Regions from separate parts of the Nonomuraea sp. NPDC005650 genome, predicted to be linked through region 2. Evidence: riboswitches for the same ligand, from Rfam matches in the RefSeq annotation. Region 2 holds a riboswitch; the other holds the start of a gene.
The links. A riboswitch is a leader RNA that binds a small molecule or an ion and turns the genes downstream of it on or off. The one in region 2 is predicted to bind S-adenosylmethionine.
Positions count from the first base shown of each region.

Region 1 (7,433 bases), on a different contig from region 2:
GATCTGCTCGGCGTCACCGGCGCCGTCGACGATCGTCGTCTCGTCCTTGGTCACCACGACCTTGCGGGCGCGGCCGAGCAGGTCGAGGGTGGCGTTCTCGAGCTTGAGACCGACCTCCTCGGCCACGACCTGGCCACCGGTCAGGATGGCGATGTCGTTGAGCATGGCCTTGCGGCGGTCGCCGAAGCCCGGGGCCTTGACGGCCACGGAGCGGAACAGGCCGCGGATCTTGTTGACGACCAGGGTCGCCAGGGCCTCGCCCTCGATGTCCTCGGCGATGATCAGCAGCGGCTTGCCGGACTGAACGACCTTGTCGAGCAGCGGCAGCAGGTCCTTGTTGGCGGAGACCTTGCTGTTGACGATCAGGATGTACGGGTCCTCGAGCACGGCCTCCATGCGGTCCGAGTCGGTGACGAAGTACATCGACGTCATGCCCTTGTCGAAGCGCATGCCCTCGGTGAGCTCAAGCTCGAGGCCGAAGGTGTTGCTCTCCTCGACGGTGATGACGCCTTCCTTGCCGACCTTGTCCATCGCCTCGGCGATGAGCGAGCCGATCTCGGGGTCGGCGGCGGAGATGGAGGCCGTGGAAGCGATCTGCTCCTTGGTCTCCACGTCCTTGGCCAGCTTGGAGAGCTCCTCGCTGACGCGCTCGACGGCGGCCTCGATGCCCTTCTTCAGGGCCATCGGGTTGGCGCCGGCGGCGACGTTGCGCAGACCCTCACGCACCAGCGCCTGGGCGAGCACGGTGGCGGTCGTGGTGCCGTCGCCCGCGACGTCGTCCGTCTTCTTGGCGACTTCCTTGACCAGCTCGGCGCCGATCTTCTCCCACGGGTCCTCGAGCTCGATCTCCTTGGCGATGGAGACACCGTCGTTGGTGATCGTGGGGGCGCCCCACTTCTTCTCCAGCACGACGTTACGGCCCTTGGGCCCCAAGGTCACCTTGACGGCGTCGGCGAGCTGGTTCATACCGCGCTCGAGACCGCGCCGGGCGTCCTCGTCAAACGCGATCATCTTGGCTGCCATAAGGCTAGACCTCCCAGATGCAGGGTGGCTTGTCGTGGACCGAGCCGACGCCCGCGACGGCATGGGTCAGCATCTCCTGCGGCAGACCCCATCGTCCCGATCCGAATGTTGGCACTCTGCTGCACAGAGTGCCAACGAACTGTTTAGCACTCTACCCTGCCGAGTGCAAGCGAGAAGCCTCCTACCGGGGCTTTCCTCCCCGGATCGGCCTGCTTGGCGGGCCGTGCCCCGGCTGTCCGTCGTCGTCGGCGGGACCCCGTACCTGCGACGAGCCGCGTCCAGGCCACCGCAGGTAGCGGGATCCGTACCCACGGCGAGCCGCCTCAACGCGGCTCGCCGTGATCGAGTCGACGAGAGAAAGGTTGCGGGTTCGCCCGGACTGCGTTGCCGTGCGATCCCCGCCGGTGCATACCAGGGGGGTGTATCAGACCGCGCGGACGGACTCCGCTTGAGGCCCCTTCTGGCCCTGCGTGATCTCGAACTCGACGCGCTGCCCCTGTTCGAGAGATCGGTACCCGTCCATCATGATCGCTGAGTAATGGACGAATACATCCTTACCACCGTCTACCGCGATGAAGCCGTAGCCCTTGTCCGCGTTGAACCACTTGACGGTGCCCTGCGCCACTTCCGACTCCTCTTACTGGACTTTCAGATCTCACCCATTCCTCCGCGAGACCCGTTATCGCCCGACTTAACGGAAAATCAGCCAGACGATCGCCCTCGACCATACCTGTGGCACGGGGTTTGGCAACAGAGTCAATCTGCAAACGACGCATTTCTTCGCATCGAAGGCGGTTCAACGTTTCATTTGGCCTGGAAATGGAGAAGGCGCCCACTAGGGGCGCCTTCTCAGGTGTGATCTATGGCACTCAGCCGCCGGCTACCGCCGGGATGATTGAGATCTGAGTGCCCTCAGGTGCCGGAGTGTCCAGCCCTTCGGCGAAACGGACATCCTCTTCCCCAACGTAAACGTTGACAAAACGACGAATCTTGCCCGATTCATCCAGAATTCTCGCGCCGATCCCCGGGTAGTCAGAGTCGAGCTTGGTGAGGACGTCACGAAGAGTCGCGCCCTCGCCACTGACTTCGGCGTTGCCCCCGGTGTAGGTGCGCAGAATGGTGGGAATCCGCACCGAAACGCTCATGGTTTAACTTGCCTTTCCTGGTTGTCAGACAGCCGCGCGGAACGCGTCGAGGGAGGGCCGGATCACGGCCGTGGGCTGGGCGTCGTCGCTGATCGCGTCGAGCGTCTTGAGGCCGTCGCCGGTGTTGAGGACCACGGTCTCGGCCTCGGGGTCGAGCCGCCCGCTCTCGGCGAGCTTCTTCAGCACGCCCACGGTCACCCCGCCCGCGGTCTCGGCGAAAACACCCTCCGTCGAGGCCAGGAGCTTGATCGCGGCCACGATCTCGGCGTCCGTGACGTCCTCGACGGCCCCGCCGGTGCGCCGGGCGATGTCGAGCACGTACGGCCCGTCGGCCGGGTTGCCGATGGCCAGCGACTTGGCGATGGTGTCGGGCTTGACCGGCTGCACGACGTCGTGCCCCGCCTTGTACGCGGTGGAGACCGGCGAGCACCCGGCCGCCTGCGCCCCGAAGATCTTGTAGGGCGTGTCTTCGACCAGCCCCAGCTGCACCAGCTCGCGGAAGCCCTTGTCGATCTTCGTGAGCTGCGAGCCGGAGGCGATGGGGATGACGATCTGCTCGGGCAACCGCCACCCGAGCTGCTCGGCGATCTCGTACGCGAGCGTCTTGGAGCCCTCGGCGTAGTAGGGCCGCAGGTTGACGTTGACGAACCCCCACTTGTCGCCCAGCGGGTCGCCGATCAGCTCGGAGCAGAACCGGTTGACCTCGTCATAGGTGCCGTCGATCCCGATCAGCTTGCCGCCGAACACGCGCGCCATGGCGATCTTGGCCGCTTCGAGGTTGGCCGGGATGAACACGCACGCCTCGAGCCCGGCGCGCGCCGCCGCCGCGGTGACCGCGCCCGCGAGGTTGCCCGTGGAGGAGCAGGAAAGGGTGTGGAAGCCGAAGTTACGCGCCGCCTCGACGGCGATGGCGACAACCCGGTCCTTGAAGGAATGGGTGGGGTTGCCCGAGTCGTCCTTCACGTACAGGGACTTGAGACCCAGCGCGCGCCCGAGGTTTCCGGCCTTGACCAGTTTGGTCCAACCGGGGTTCATATTGGGCTTACTGGCGACGTCAACCGGCACCGGGAGCAGCGACCGGTAACGCCAGATGTTGGCGGGACCCGACTCGATGTCGGAGCGGGTCACCTCGCCGAAGGAATAGGCCGCTTCGAGCGGCCCGAAACACTCCAGACATGCGAAGCTCGGACCGAGCGGGTAACGCGTGCCGCACTCACGGCAGGACAGACCGACAGCAGGACCAAAGTCGAGCGACATGAAGCGAGGCCTTCCCTCATCTTCGCCTGCGGCCACCCTGACCGCAGACCGGAATTGGCACCTTGTCCCGGTCGGCCTCGCCAGGTCGCGAGTCACAAGCCGGGAGGGTTGCCGGGGCTTCGCAGGGCCGGTCCCTCCACCCCTCTGGATGAGCAATATGCAGTTGTTGAAATGGACTCTACCCGCCCATGGGGCCGAAACGGCCACCCGTCTCAGGATGCGGGACGTGGCGTCTCAGCGATAATCATCACCCAGCACTCCCTGCACGTATTTGCGGGCCTGATGGATGCGCGACTTGGCGGTGCCGAGCGGGATGCCGAGCTGCTCGGCCACCTCGTTGTAGTCGAGCTGGACGATGTCGCGCAGCACCAGCGCCTGCGCCAGGTCGGGCTTGTCGGCCTCCAGCGCCTCCATCGCGTCGAGCAGGTCGAGCCGCGAGCCCGCGATCACGCTCACCCGCGCCACGTCGGGCTTCTGCGTGGGCAGCTCGTCCGAGGTCTGCTCCGCCGCCCGCCGCTTGAGCGACCGGTACGTGGTGCGCGCGCAGTTGGCCGTCACGATGTGCAGCCACGTGCTGAACCGCGCCCGGCCCTCGAACCGGCCGATGTTGCGCGCCACGGCCAGCAACGTGTCCTGGGAGGCTTCCTCTGCGTCCTGGTGATAGGGGAGGATCCGGGCGCAGTGTCGCATCACATCGGGCTCGATCCGCGCCAGGAGCTCGCCAAGTGCGCGATGATCTCCTCCTGCGGCCGAGCGGGCGAGTTCCTCGGTTAGCTCATCAAGCGCCATAGCTGGGATCCTATGGGCGAAGGGAGCGTAGATGAACAGCGTCCTGGTGGCCTCCAACAGAGGACCCGTTTCTTTTACCGTCTCGGACGACGGTGAGCTGACCATGAAACGCGGTGGCGGCGGCCTGGTCTCGGCGCTGTCCGAGGTGGCCAGGAAGGACCGCGTGCTGTGGGTGTGCGCGGCGCTGTCCGACGGCGACCGCAGCGCCGTACGCCTGGTGCCCGGCGGCCGGATCGACCACGCCGGCTACGACACGGGCCCGCTGCGGATGCTCGACATCCCGCCCGCGACCTTCCACCGCGCCTACAACGCCGTGGCCAACTCCACCCTGTGGTTCGTCAACCACCTGCTCTACGACATCCCCAACGCACCGAACTTCGGCACGAGGTTCGAGCGCGAGTGGGAGTCCTACCGCGACTACAACGGCGCGTTCGCGCTGGCGCTGGCCGAGGAGGCCGGCCACGGCGCCCGCGTCATGGTGCAGGACTACCACCTGACGCTGACCCCGGCCATGCTCCGCGCCGAGCGGCCGGACCTGCGCATCGCGCACTTCAGCCACACCCCGTGGGCGCCGCCCGAATACTTCTCGCTGCTGCCCGACGAGGTGGTCGGCGAGGTCCTGGAGGGCATCCTGGGCGCCGATCACGCCGGGTTCCTGGCCGACAGGTGGGCGCAGGCGTTCATGGACTGCTGCGAGGCGCTGCTGGGCGCGGAGGTCGACCGCGTGGGCCGCAGCGTCACCCACGAGGGCAGGACCACCCGCATCGGCGTGCACAGCCTCGGCGTGGACGGCGACGCGCTGTGGGAGCGCGCCGTCGAGCCCGACGTCGAGTCGCACATGATCGCGCTCAGGGAGCAGGTGGGCGACCGCCGGCTGATCGTCCGCATCGACCGCACCGAGCTGTCGAAGAACATCGTGCGCGGCCTGGTGGCCTATCGCGAGTTCCTGGCCGCGCATCCCGAGTGGCACGGCAAGGTGGTGCATCTGGCGTTCGCCTACCCGAGCAGGCACGACCTTCCCGAATACCGCGAATACACCGCGTCGGTGCTGCGCTGCGCGCAGGAGATCGAGGACGAGTACGGCACCGAGGACTGGGACCCGCTGATCCTCAACGTCAACGACGACTACCCGCGTTCGCTGGCCGCGTACCGGATGGCCGACGTGCTGCTGGTCAACCCCATCCGCGACGGGATGAACCTGGTCGCCAAGGAGGGCCCGATCCTGTCCACGAGGTGCGCGCTCGTGCTCTCGCGCGAGGCGGGGGCGGCGGCCGAGCTGGGCCCGCACGCGCTCGTGGTGAATCCGTACGACATCAGCGGCACGGCCGCCGCGCTGCACGCCGCGCTCGTCATGCCGGAGGACGAGCGCCGCATGCGGCGCGACAAGCTGCACGCGGCGGCCACCGCCCTGCCGCCGCAGAAGTGGCTCGCGGCCCAGCTCGACGCGCTGGCCGAGGTCTGAGCGAGGTCTGAGCGCGGTCAGTTCCAGTCGGCGTTCGCCAGCGTGTCGGCCAGCCCCGGCGTGTTCCACTGGTCCACGACGAGGATCTTGCTCTTCGGCAGATACCACTCGCGCTGCGTGAAGCGGGCCAGGACCTTCCCGTCGGAATAGCTGACGCAGGTCGACTTCCACGCGTTGTAGGCGGCCTTGTGCCCCGCCCCGACCTGGCGCAGGCCCCTGGTGACCGTCGGGCCGACGTGCTCGCCCCACTTGCGGTTGGACGGGCACGGCTGCACATCGCCGGCCGTGTAGAAGGGGTTCTTGCCGGTGTACGGGCCGAACCCCTCGGCGCCGATCTTGATGTACTTGGGGCCGAAGACGTAGAAGGCGTCGCACTCGGGCGTCCCCCAGCCGCTGGGCTTGGCGCACCTGCCGGTCACGATCTGGACCTGGTCGGCGCCGTGACGGTAGACCTTCCACTTGATCGGGACGTAGAGGGTCAGGCCGTGCCGCAGCTTGACCGCCTGCGCGGGCGCGGCGTGCGCGGGCAGGGCGGTCGCGAGGAGGGTGGCCGCGGCCACGGCCGCGGCGGCGAGGTATCGCTTGTGCATGCGCCCGACCCTAGGGAGCGCGACTTGCAGCCTGGTCACGAACGACTGGAAGCCGCCACGAGCTCCGCCAGCAGCGCGACGACGCCGTCGGGCCCGTCCACCACGATGTCGGCCTGCTCGGCCAGCTTCGTGACCTCGGCGGAGCCGCTGCACACGGTCACGCCGGGCAGCCCCGAGGCGCGTACGGCCTCGAACGCGGCCAGGTCGCCGAGATCGTCGCCCACGAACATGACGGACCTGGCGGCCCGCTCCGCCAGGAACAGGCTGAGCGCCTGCCCCTTGTCCATGCCCGGCGGCCGCAGCTCCAGCACGAACCGCCCCGGCTCGACCACCAGGCCGTGCTTGTCGGCCAGCTTGGCCAGCGGCTCACGCAGCCTGGCCAGCGCGCCCTCCGGGTCGGGGCTGCGCCTGGTGTGCACGGCCACCGCCCGGCCCTTGTCCTCGACGGTGACGCCTTCCAGGCCCGGCGAGTCGAGCAGCAACGACAGCTCGGCCTCGGCCTGGAGCACGCCCGGGGGTGGGGGCGGGCCGGAGATCCGCCCGGCCTCCCAGCGTTCGAAGCCGTAGTGCCCGAGCACGACCAGCCCGGGCACGTCGGCCAGGCCCGGCCCGAGCGCCAGCGCGGTGGCCGGCGGCCGGCCGGTCACGATGGCCACCGCCAGGACGTGGGCGCCGAGCTCGGCCAGCACCGCCGGCGCCTTCGGGTGGATCACGGCCTCGGCGGGATCGGGCACGATCGGCGACAGGGTCCCGTCGAAGTCGAGCCCGATCACGGCGCCGGCCGGATCGTCCAAGATCGCTTTCATTCCAGGGATGTTCCTCACGCGGCTGCTTTACCCAGCCGGTCAGGGACGCATGCCGAGTCTCCTGGCGGCGCGGTCACGCTGACGGGTGGACCGTAACCTGCGCAGCCTCTTGACCAGCATGGGATCGTGCTCCAGCGCCTCCGGCCGATCGATCAGCTCGCCGAGCAACTGGTAGTAGCGCGTGGCGGAGAACCCGAAGCTCTCCTTGATGGCCTGCTCCTTCGCGCCCGCGTACCGCCACCATTGGCGTTCGAAGGCGAGGAGCTCGAGATCGCGTTCTGAGAGGGGTTGGCCGGACGCTTCCTGGGCAGCGTTGTCACCGCTGAGCGGTGCTCCCATGGTGTCCTCCTCGGGAAAGGTG
Region 1 covers NZ_JBEXCR010000015.1:26,294-33,726, reverse strand. The annotation lists gene groL (chaperonin GroEL) at 1-1,023, opposite strand, end outside; gene ABZS69_RS25680 (cold-shock protein) at 1,448-1,648, opposite strand; gene ABZS69_RS25675 (MoaD/ThiS family protein) at 1,893-2,168, opposite strand; gene thrC (threonine synthase) at 2,193-3,425, opposite strand; SAM riboswitch class I at 3,439-3,580, opposite strand; gene ABZS69_RS25665 (RNA polymerase sigma factor) at 3,660-4,214, opposite strand; gene ABZS69_RS25660 (trehalose-6-phosphate synthase) at 4,246-5,676, shown strand; gene ABZS69_RS25655 (hypothetical protein) at 5,694-6,266, opposite strand; gene otsB (trehalose-phosphatase) at 6,302-7,072, opposite strand; gene ABZS69_RS25645 (DUF3263 domain-containing protein) at 7,112-7,411, opposite strand.
Region 1: it holds a riboswitch for S-adenosylmethionine, as region 2 does, so the genes downstream of both, thrC (threonine synthase) here and ABZS69_RS65145 (ABC transporter substrate-binding protein) in region 2, are expected to answer to the same signal.

Region 2 (7,433 bases):
GTACGCCGCCAGCGTCCCGATGACCACGGTCGTCGGCACCACCAGGAGCACCAGCAGGCCGCTCAGCCGGAACGAGACCTGCCAGTCGGGCGAGCCGAGCACCTCGGCGTACCAGCGCAGCGACAGCCCCGACGGCGGGAACGCCATCGAGCCCGCCCGGTTGAACGAGCTCATCACCAGCACGACCAGCGGCGCGATCAGGAACAGGAACACCAGCGCCGCCAGGCCCGCGGCCACCAGCCGCACGATCCTGTCGTAGCCCCGCTCAGCCATGAAGGCGCCTCTCCCAGATCCGGAACACGCTGGCCAGCAACCCCGTGGCCACGAGGGTCAGCGCGAGCAGCGCGAAGCTCAGCGCCGCCGCCACCGGGTAGTCGAACACCGTCGTCACCTGGTCGTAGACCCGGATGCCGGTCAGCGGCTGGGTCACCCCGCCGACCAGGAGCGGCGTGATGTAGATGCCCATGGCCAGCGCGAAGACGATGAGGGCGCCGGTGACCGCGCCGGGCAGGCTGAGCGGGACCGTGACCCGCAGGAACGTCCTGATCGGCCCGGCTCCGAGCGTCTGGGAGGCCCGGTGCAGGTTGCGGTCCAGGCCGCCGAGCGCCGTCGTGAGCGGGATGATCGCGAACGGCAGCAGCACGTGCGTCACCGCGACCACGACGGCCGGGTAACTGGTGAGCAGCTGTGCCGGCTGGTCACGCAATCCGGACGCGACCAGCGCCCGGTTGACGAGCCCGTTGCCGGACAGCAGCACGACCCAGCCGTAGGTGCGGACGACCACGCTGGTCAGCAGCGGCGAGATCACGATGACGAACAGCAGGGTCCGCACCACGCCGGGGCGCCGCCGGGCCAGGAAGTGCGCGGCCGGGTACGCCAGCGCCACGCACAGCACCGCCACCAGGAGCGCGGTGGCCAGGGTCCGGAGCAGGGAGCCGTAGAAGTACGGCTCGGTGAACACCCGGGCGTACTGCTCGAACGTGAATCCGGGCAACGCCGCGTTGAAGGCGTCGACGGGGCTGAAGCTGAGCCGCAGCAGCCGTACGAGGGGGACCAGGAACAGGGCGGCCAGGAAGGCGACGAGCGGCAGTGCGTACGGCAGGCCCGCCCACCGGCGTGTCATCGCGCCTCCGTTTCCAGGAGGATGACGTCGGCGGGATCCCAGCTCGCGAACACGGACGTGCCCGCGCCGGGCGGGTCCTCGGCGCCCGCGCCGGTGTCGGCGACCTGCACGCTCAGGGTGCGCCCGTCGGCCAGCCGCACCTCCACGTGCCACGCGTCCCCGGCGAAAGCCCGATAACCCACCGTCCCGGCCACCCCACCGGCGCCCCCGCCGTCCGGGGCGCCCGGGGTGTCCTTCGGTGCTTTCGCGTCGTCCGGGCCCGGGACGGTCAGGTGGATGCGTTCGGGGCGGACGGCGACGACGGCGTGGTCGCCCGGCCGCAGCGACAGCGGGCCGCACTCGACGACGATCCCGCCGGCGTCCAGCGCGCCCGAGGCGGTCACCGTGCCCTCCAGGACGTTCGCCGCGCCGATGAACTGCGCGACGAACCGGCTGGCCGGCCGCCGGTAGACCTCGTCGGGGGTGCCGAGCTGCTCGACCCGGCCGCCGTGCATGACGGCCACCCGGTCGGACAGCGCGAGCGCCTCCTCCTGGTCGTGCGTGACGAAGACCATGGTGGTGCCGATGCGCCGCTGGATGGCACGCAGCTCCACCCGCATCTCCCTGCGCAGCTTGGCGTCCAGGTTGGACAGCGGCTCGTCCAGGAGCAGCACGGCGGGCCGGATGGCCAGGGCGCGGGCGAGGGCGACCCGCTGCTGCTGCCCGCCGGACAGCTGTCCGGGCCGCCGCCCGGCGTACCCCTCCAGGCCGACCAGGCCCAGCGCCTCCCGCACGCGCTCGTCCCGCGTCCGCCGGTCGAGCCGACGCACGCGCAGCCCGTACGCCACGTTGGCGGCCACGGTCATGTGCGGGAAGAGCGCGTAGCTCTGGAACACCATGCCCAGACCCCGCCGGTACGGGGGCCGCCCGGTCACGTCGGAGCCGTCGATCACGATCCGCCCGGCCGTGGGCCGGACGAAGCCCGCGATGCAGTTGAGCAGCGTCGTCTTGCCGCAGCCGCTGGGCCCGAGGATCGACAGGAACTCGCCCTTGCGGATCGACAGCCGGTCCACGTCGAGCACGCGCGCGCCGTCGTACCCGGCGGCGAGCCCGTCGATCTCGACGTGCCCGCCGCCTTCTTCCGCGCTCAGCCGAAGATCTGGTTCCACCGCTGCTGCCATTCGTTCAGCTTGGGGGTGGCGATCGTGTAGTCCACCCAGATGAACTTCTTGAAGACGTCGGGACCGTGCTTCACCTTCTGCTCGAACGGCTCGCTGTAGGAGATCGAGTCGTTGCCCGCGGCGTACCAGGTGCCCTCGGCGAACGGCTTCTGGTTCTGCGCGGCGGTCAGGTAGTCGAGGAACTTGTTCGCCAGGTCGCTGCGCTGCGTCCCGGCGGCGATGAAGTACGAGGTCAGCGCGCCCACGGGGCCGGACTTGGGGTAGGTGAAGCCGATCGGGGAGCCCGCCTGGGCCATGGCGAAGGCGCGGCCGTCCCAGAAGGGCATGATCCAGGCGTCGCCGTTCTCGATGACGGTGGCGGCGTTGCCCGCGTTGGCGGGGAAGGAGGACACGCAGCCCTTCAGGGTCGCGAGCTTGTCGAACGCCTTGTCCACGGCGGCCGGATCGGACAGCTTGCCGCCCTGGGAGGTGACCAGGGCGGAGAAGAACTCCAGGCCCGGGTTGTAGGTGAGCGGCGGCAGGGCGACGTGGCCGCAGTACTGCTTGTCGAAGATGTCCGTCCAGTCCGCGGGCGGCGTCTTGATCTTGTCGGTGCGGTAGAGGAGGCCGGTGGAGCCGGTGGTCAGCGGCACGCCGTACTGCTTGCCGTCGTACGCGGACTTGCCGGCGAGCACCGGGTCCAGCTCCTTGAAGTGCGCCAGCTTGTCGGTGACCAGCGGCTGGAGCAGCCCGGCGGAGGCCGCGGGCAGCGACGCGTCCGGCGTGAAGGCGATGACGTCGAACGGAGGGTTCTTGCCGCCGGCCGCGCGCAGCTTGGTGAGCCATTCGGCGTTCGCGCCGTAGACGAGGTTCACCTTGGCGCCGGTGTCGCGTTCGAACGGCTCCACGAACGACTTCTTGAACAGCTCTCCCCACGCTCCCGCGAACGCGGTAACCGTGAGCTCCTGCTTCGCTCCGCCCGAGGAGCCGCCGGTGTCCGAGGAACCGCCCGAGGAGCCGGCCGTGTCGACGCCGCCGCAGGCCGTGACCGCCAGCGCGACCACCATGCCCAGTCCCGCGAGGCGAGTGAATCCGCCCTTCATCTTTCCCTTCCCATTCGAGCAGCCGGCCAAGGGCGCATGGCAGCACGACTCGACATCCGCGCTTGCCGCCAGGAGCACCGTTCAGCTCGACGACCATGTCATCACCCGGGGCACCCCGCCGCGGTGGGAGGGTTGCCGTCCAGCAAGCCGGGGCTTAGCACTGGACTCGTGACATAAACGACTATATCAGTAGGATTTACATAGATATGACGTAGGGAGAAGTTTAGTGGCTATTGTCTCTTTTGCTCGACCCTACCTGAAGGGCACGCGTCAGCGCGCGGTCGCGTCGGCGGGCTCCATGAAGACCACCGGAACCTGGTTGTCCTCGACCACGCGGCCCAGCAGCCGCCCGAGCGCGTCGCGCTCGCCGGGCTCCAGGCTCGAGGGGAGCTCGTCGATCCGCGCGCACGTCGCGGCGTAGAAGGCGTCGGCCAGCTCGGCGCCCTGCCCGGTGAGCGCCACGCGGACGGCGCGCCCGTCGCGCGGATCCGGCTCGCGCCGCACCAGGCCGCGCTGGGCGCTGCGGTCGACCAGCTCGGTGAGGCTGGACTTGGCCAGGTGCAGGATCCCGCCCAGCTCCCGCATCCCGTACGGCTGCGCCATCAGCACGCACAGCAACTGCCCCTGCTGCGCGGTGATCCCGTATTCGCGCGCCGACTCCGCATAGACGGCGTTCACCAGGAAGGAGGCACGCACCAGCCCGGCGACGACCCCCACGTGCCCATCCGCTGCCTTGGCCATGCCGCCGACCCTCTGATTGATTCGGAACGCGAACGATCAGTCTAGCAATCCCGGGGCGCCGGGTGTCGGCCGTTGATCAGGGCGTCACCGAGGGCCGTGCGTGCGTACAGAACGCGGATGCCCGTCCTGCGCAACGCCACGAGGCGGCCGCCCGCGGTGTCCAGACTCTGCCCGAGCAGGGCCACGAGCTGGGCGGTGGTGCCGGGCCCGGCCGGCTCGGCGAGATGGATCGACTACCCGGCCAAGGTCGCATGACCAGCCACGACTCACTCGGCGCGCTGTCCGACGCGGAGGGCGCTCAGATAGCGGCGTGATGCTCGGTCGCCCATCCGTGTGCGGATGCGCTCGGCGAGAGCGTCCAGCAGGGGTTCACGGACGTCGCGGTCGAGTCTGCGATACAGCGACGTCGAGCGAAGGAGATCGGCGAAGCCGTCCCCGTTGAGCCACTGAACGGTCGGGTACCAGCGCACGATCGTCGGGCCGAACAAGCCGCCGGGATCGTCGACCAGACCCCACCCCTCGTCGGTGGCGCGCACGTCGTCCTCCAGCGGCGGATGGCCCCAACCGGGGTTCCCGGGGCAGAACCGCTCGTGGAGGTCGGCGGTCTCGGCGTACACCTCGGGCTCTCCCGGCCGGCGGACGACGACGTGGCCGAGCAGCGCCATCCAGCCTCCGGGACGGAGCACGTCGTGCGCTCGCCGCCAGCCGATCGACGGGTCGACCCAGTGCCACGAAGACGCGGCCACGAGGACGTCGAAGCGTCCACCGCGGTCGTCCCACTCCTCGAACGTCGATCTCTCGACCGTGACGTTGCCGAAGCCGGCGAGCCGCCGGCGCGCGAGTGCGGCCATTTCCACGCCCGGCTCGACCGCGGTCACCGAGCAGCCGAGCGCTGCCAGCGAGCGCGTCGCCTGGCCGGTACCGCAGCCCACCTCCAGCACCGACGAGCTTTCGTCCATCCCGGTGATGCTGCCCAGGTCCGCGAACAACTCGTCGGGGTATCCCGGCCGGACCCGGTCGTAGAGCTCCGGCACCTCGTTGAACAACCGGCCGAGGTCACGTCGCTCCGGGCGCATCTTCGGATCATCAGCCACGAGCGCACAGGCTAGGAGACTCGTCCACGGGGACGCCACTGGTTAACGGCAACCGCCGACGCCACTGCAAGCAGCGGGCGATCCAGAAACGCACCTCCAGCGCCTTCGGGCGGCATCCGTGTTGAAGGCCCCGAGTGTGGGGTCGGCGTCCGGTGTGCCGCCTGCCCGGCTTGAACTGATCGTGAACAGAATTGCTGAACACTTGTGTTCGGGTGTGCGCTTCCAGCATGATCATGATGTTTCGCTTCCCGGGTTTCAAGGAGGAACGGATGCGTCTACGTGCAGGGCTCCTGCTGGCGGGTATGGTCGCCGCGATCGTCAGCGTGCTCAGCGCCCCCGCTTCCGCTCAGGCGGCCGCCTGGACGTATATCGGCGTGTACACCAGCAAGCACAACTGCGTCGACGCCGGCCAGATGTGGGTCCGTGAGGGGTGGAACCAGTACGAATGCTCGGGGAGCGGCACCTACTGGGAACTCTGGGTCCGGTAGCGGTTTACGCGGTCGCTTGCTTGGCCCATGAGCGCGGCCCGCACCGGCTGAGCACGGAACCGCGCCCGGGCTCGTGATCGCGGTGGTGGGCGGCGCCGGGGTCCTGGCCGCGCCGGCGCGGGCGGGTGTGCTGCGCCCGGCCGGGGCGCGCGGGTGGCCCTTGGCGCTGACCATGGTCATTTTCGTTCAGGGCCCACGGAAAACCCCCGGCGTTCGGGCGTGTCCCGGCTATATGGTGCCGTTCGTGGACACTCTGGAAAGGCTCGTCATCGCCCGCCGGCTGCGCGTCCCCATCGGCGCCGCCCCCGCCGGCTCCGCGTCCGGCTGGGGCGAGACCGCCGCCCGCCAGCTCGACGCGGCGCTGCTCAGCGTCGGCTTCACGTGCTCGGCCACGCTGCTCGAGCGGCTGTCGGGGCTGCGCGGCGAGACCGTGGTCGACCTCGGCGTCCGCATTCTGGCCGCCGTCCGCACCCTCGTCGGCGACCACGTCCAGCACAACGCCTACTTCCTCGACTTCCCCAAGAACGTGCCCGACACGCTGGAGTTCTGGGCCGGGCTGCTGCGCGAGGCGCTGCTCGACCCGGTCGCCGCCGCACGCGTTCGGACCTCCACGCTCAACCTGCTCTCCCTGCCCGGATACGGCCGTTACCAGCACACCTACGCGGACCTGCTGGCCGCGCACGACGAGCTGATCCCGCTGGCCGGTGACCGGGTGAGCGTGCTGGAGCTGGGCGGGAGCCTGGAGTCGGAGGCGCGGGAGCTCTACTTCTCCCTGGCGGGCTCCGAGGTGCCCCTGGCCGCCGAGGACCTGGAAGCGCTGCGGCTGCTGGCCAGGTTCTGCGCCGACGAGCCCGAGCGCATCCCCGTGCGCGAGAACCGCGCGATCGTCAACGAGGTCCGCCTCGCGGGCGGCCGGCCGCTGCTGGTCGACACGGTGACCGACGTGCTCCGGCTCGCCTGCGGCTGCTCGGGCGGCGACGTCACGCTGGCCGAGCCCACCAGGTTCCGCTCGTTCCGCCGCGCCGAGCGCCGCGCCCTGCTGGGAGCCCTGGACGCGGTCGCGTCCCCGGCCAAGCTCGGCGACGTGCCGCGCCACCGGGAGGAGTGGAAGCGCCTCGGCGAGCGGCTGCACCCCCACGAGTACCCGCAGTTCCCCAACGCCGCCGCCGTCTTCGAAACGGCCAGGGGCACGCGCCGGGCCGAGAGCCTGGACAGCAGGGTCGAGGCCGCCCTGTCGGCGGGCCGCACCGCCGAGGCGGTGAAGCTGCTGGAGAAGGCGCCCGGCGCGCTGCTGCGCCGCCTCGACCACCTGCTGCGCGCGACGGACGCGCCGGACGCCACGGACGTGCTGGATGCGGCGGAAAGAGCCGCCGCCGGCGCCTCCGGCCGCGTCCTGCTGTCGCTGCGCGAGCATCTGCAGAACCGGCTCGCCCCCGTCGCGGGCCGCGTCTTCACCAACCGGTACGGCAGGGCGTGGGCGACCCCCGACTCCCGTTCGCCGCTGGCGGAGGAGGCACTGTCGCGGACCCTGGCCATCCTGGACGAGGAGATCACCCGCCGCCTCCCCGACCCCGGCGAGCTGATCGTCGATCCCGACGTGCTCGACGTCGCCCTGCCGCTGTCCGGCAAGGCCGTCGCGCCCGGCCTCGGCATGCTGCCCCGGGGCTCGGTCTCGGCGGTGGACGGCGAGCTGCTCAGGTTCTTCGTCCACTGGCGCGAGGCCGGGCAGCGCACCGACTACGACC
Region 2 covers NZ_JBEXCR010000089.1:4,691-12,123, reverse strand. The annotation lists gene ABZS69_RS65160 (ABC transporter permease) at 1-273, opposite strand, end outside; gene ABZS69_RS65155 (ABC transporter permease) at 266-1,123, opposite strand; gene ABZS69_RS65150 (ABC transporter ATP-binding protein) at 1,120-2,271, opposite strand; gene ABZS69_RS65145 (ABC transporter substrate-binding protein) at 2,250-3,365, opposite strand; SAM riboswitch class IV at 3,419-3,539, opposite strand; gene ABZS69_RS65140 (MarR family transcriptional regulator) at 3,636-4,106, opposite strand; gene ABZS69_RS65135 (hypothetical protein) at 4,224-4,361, shown strand; gene ABZS69_RS65130 (class I SAM-dependent methyltransferase) at 4,373-5,200, opposite strand; gene ABZS69_RS65125 (hypothetical protein) at 5,470-5,688, shown strand; gene ABZS69_RS65120 (hypothetical protein) at 5,933-7,433, shown strand, end outside.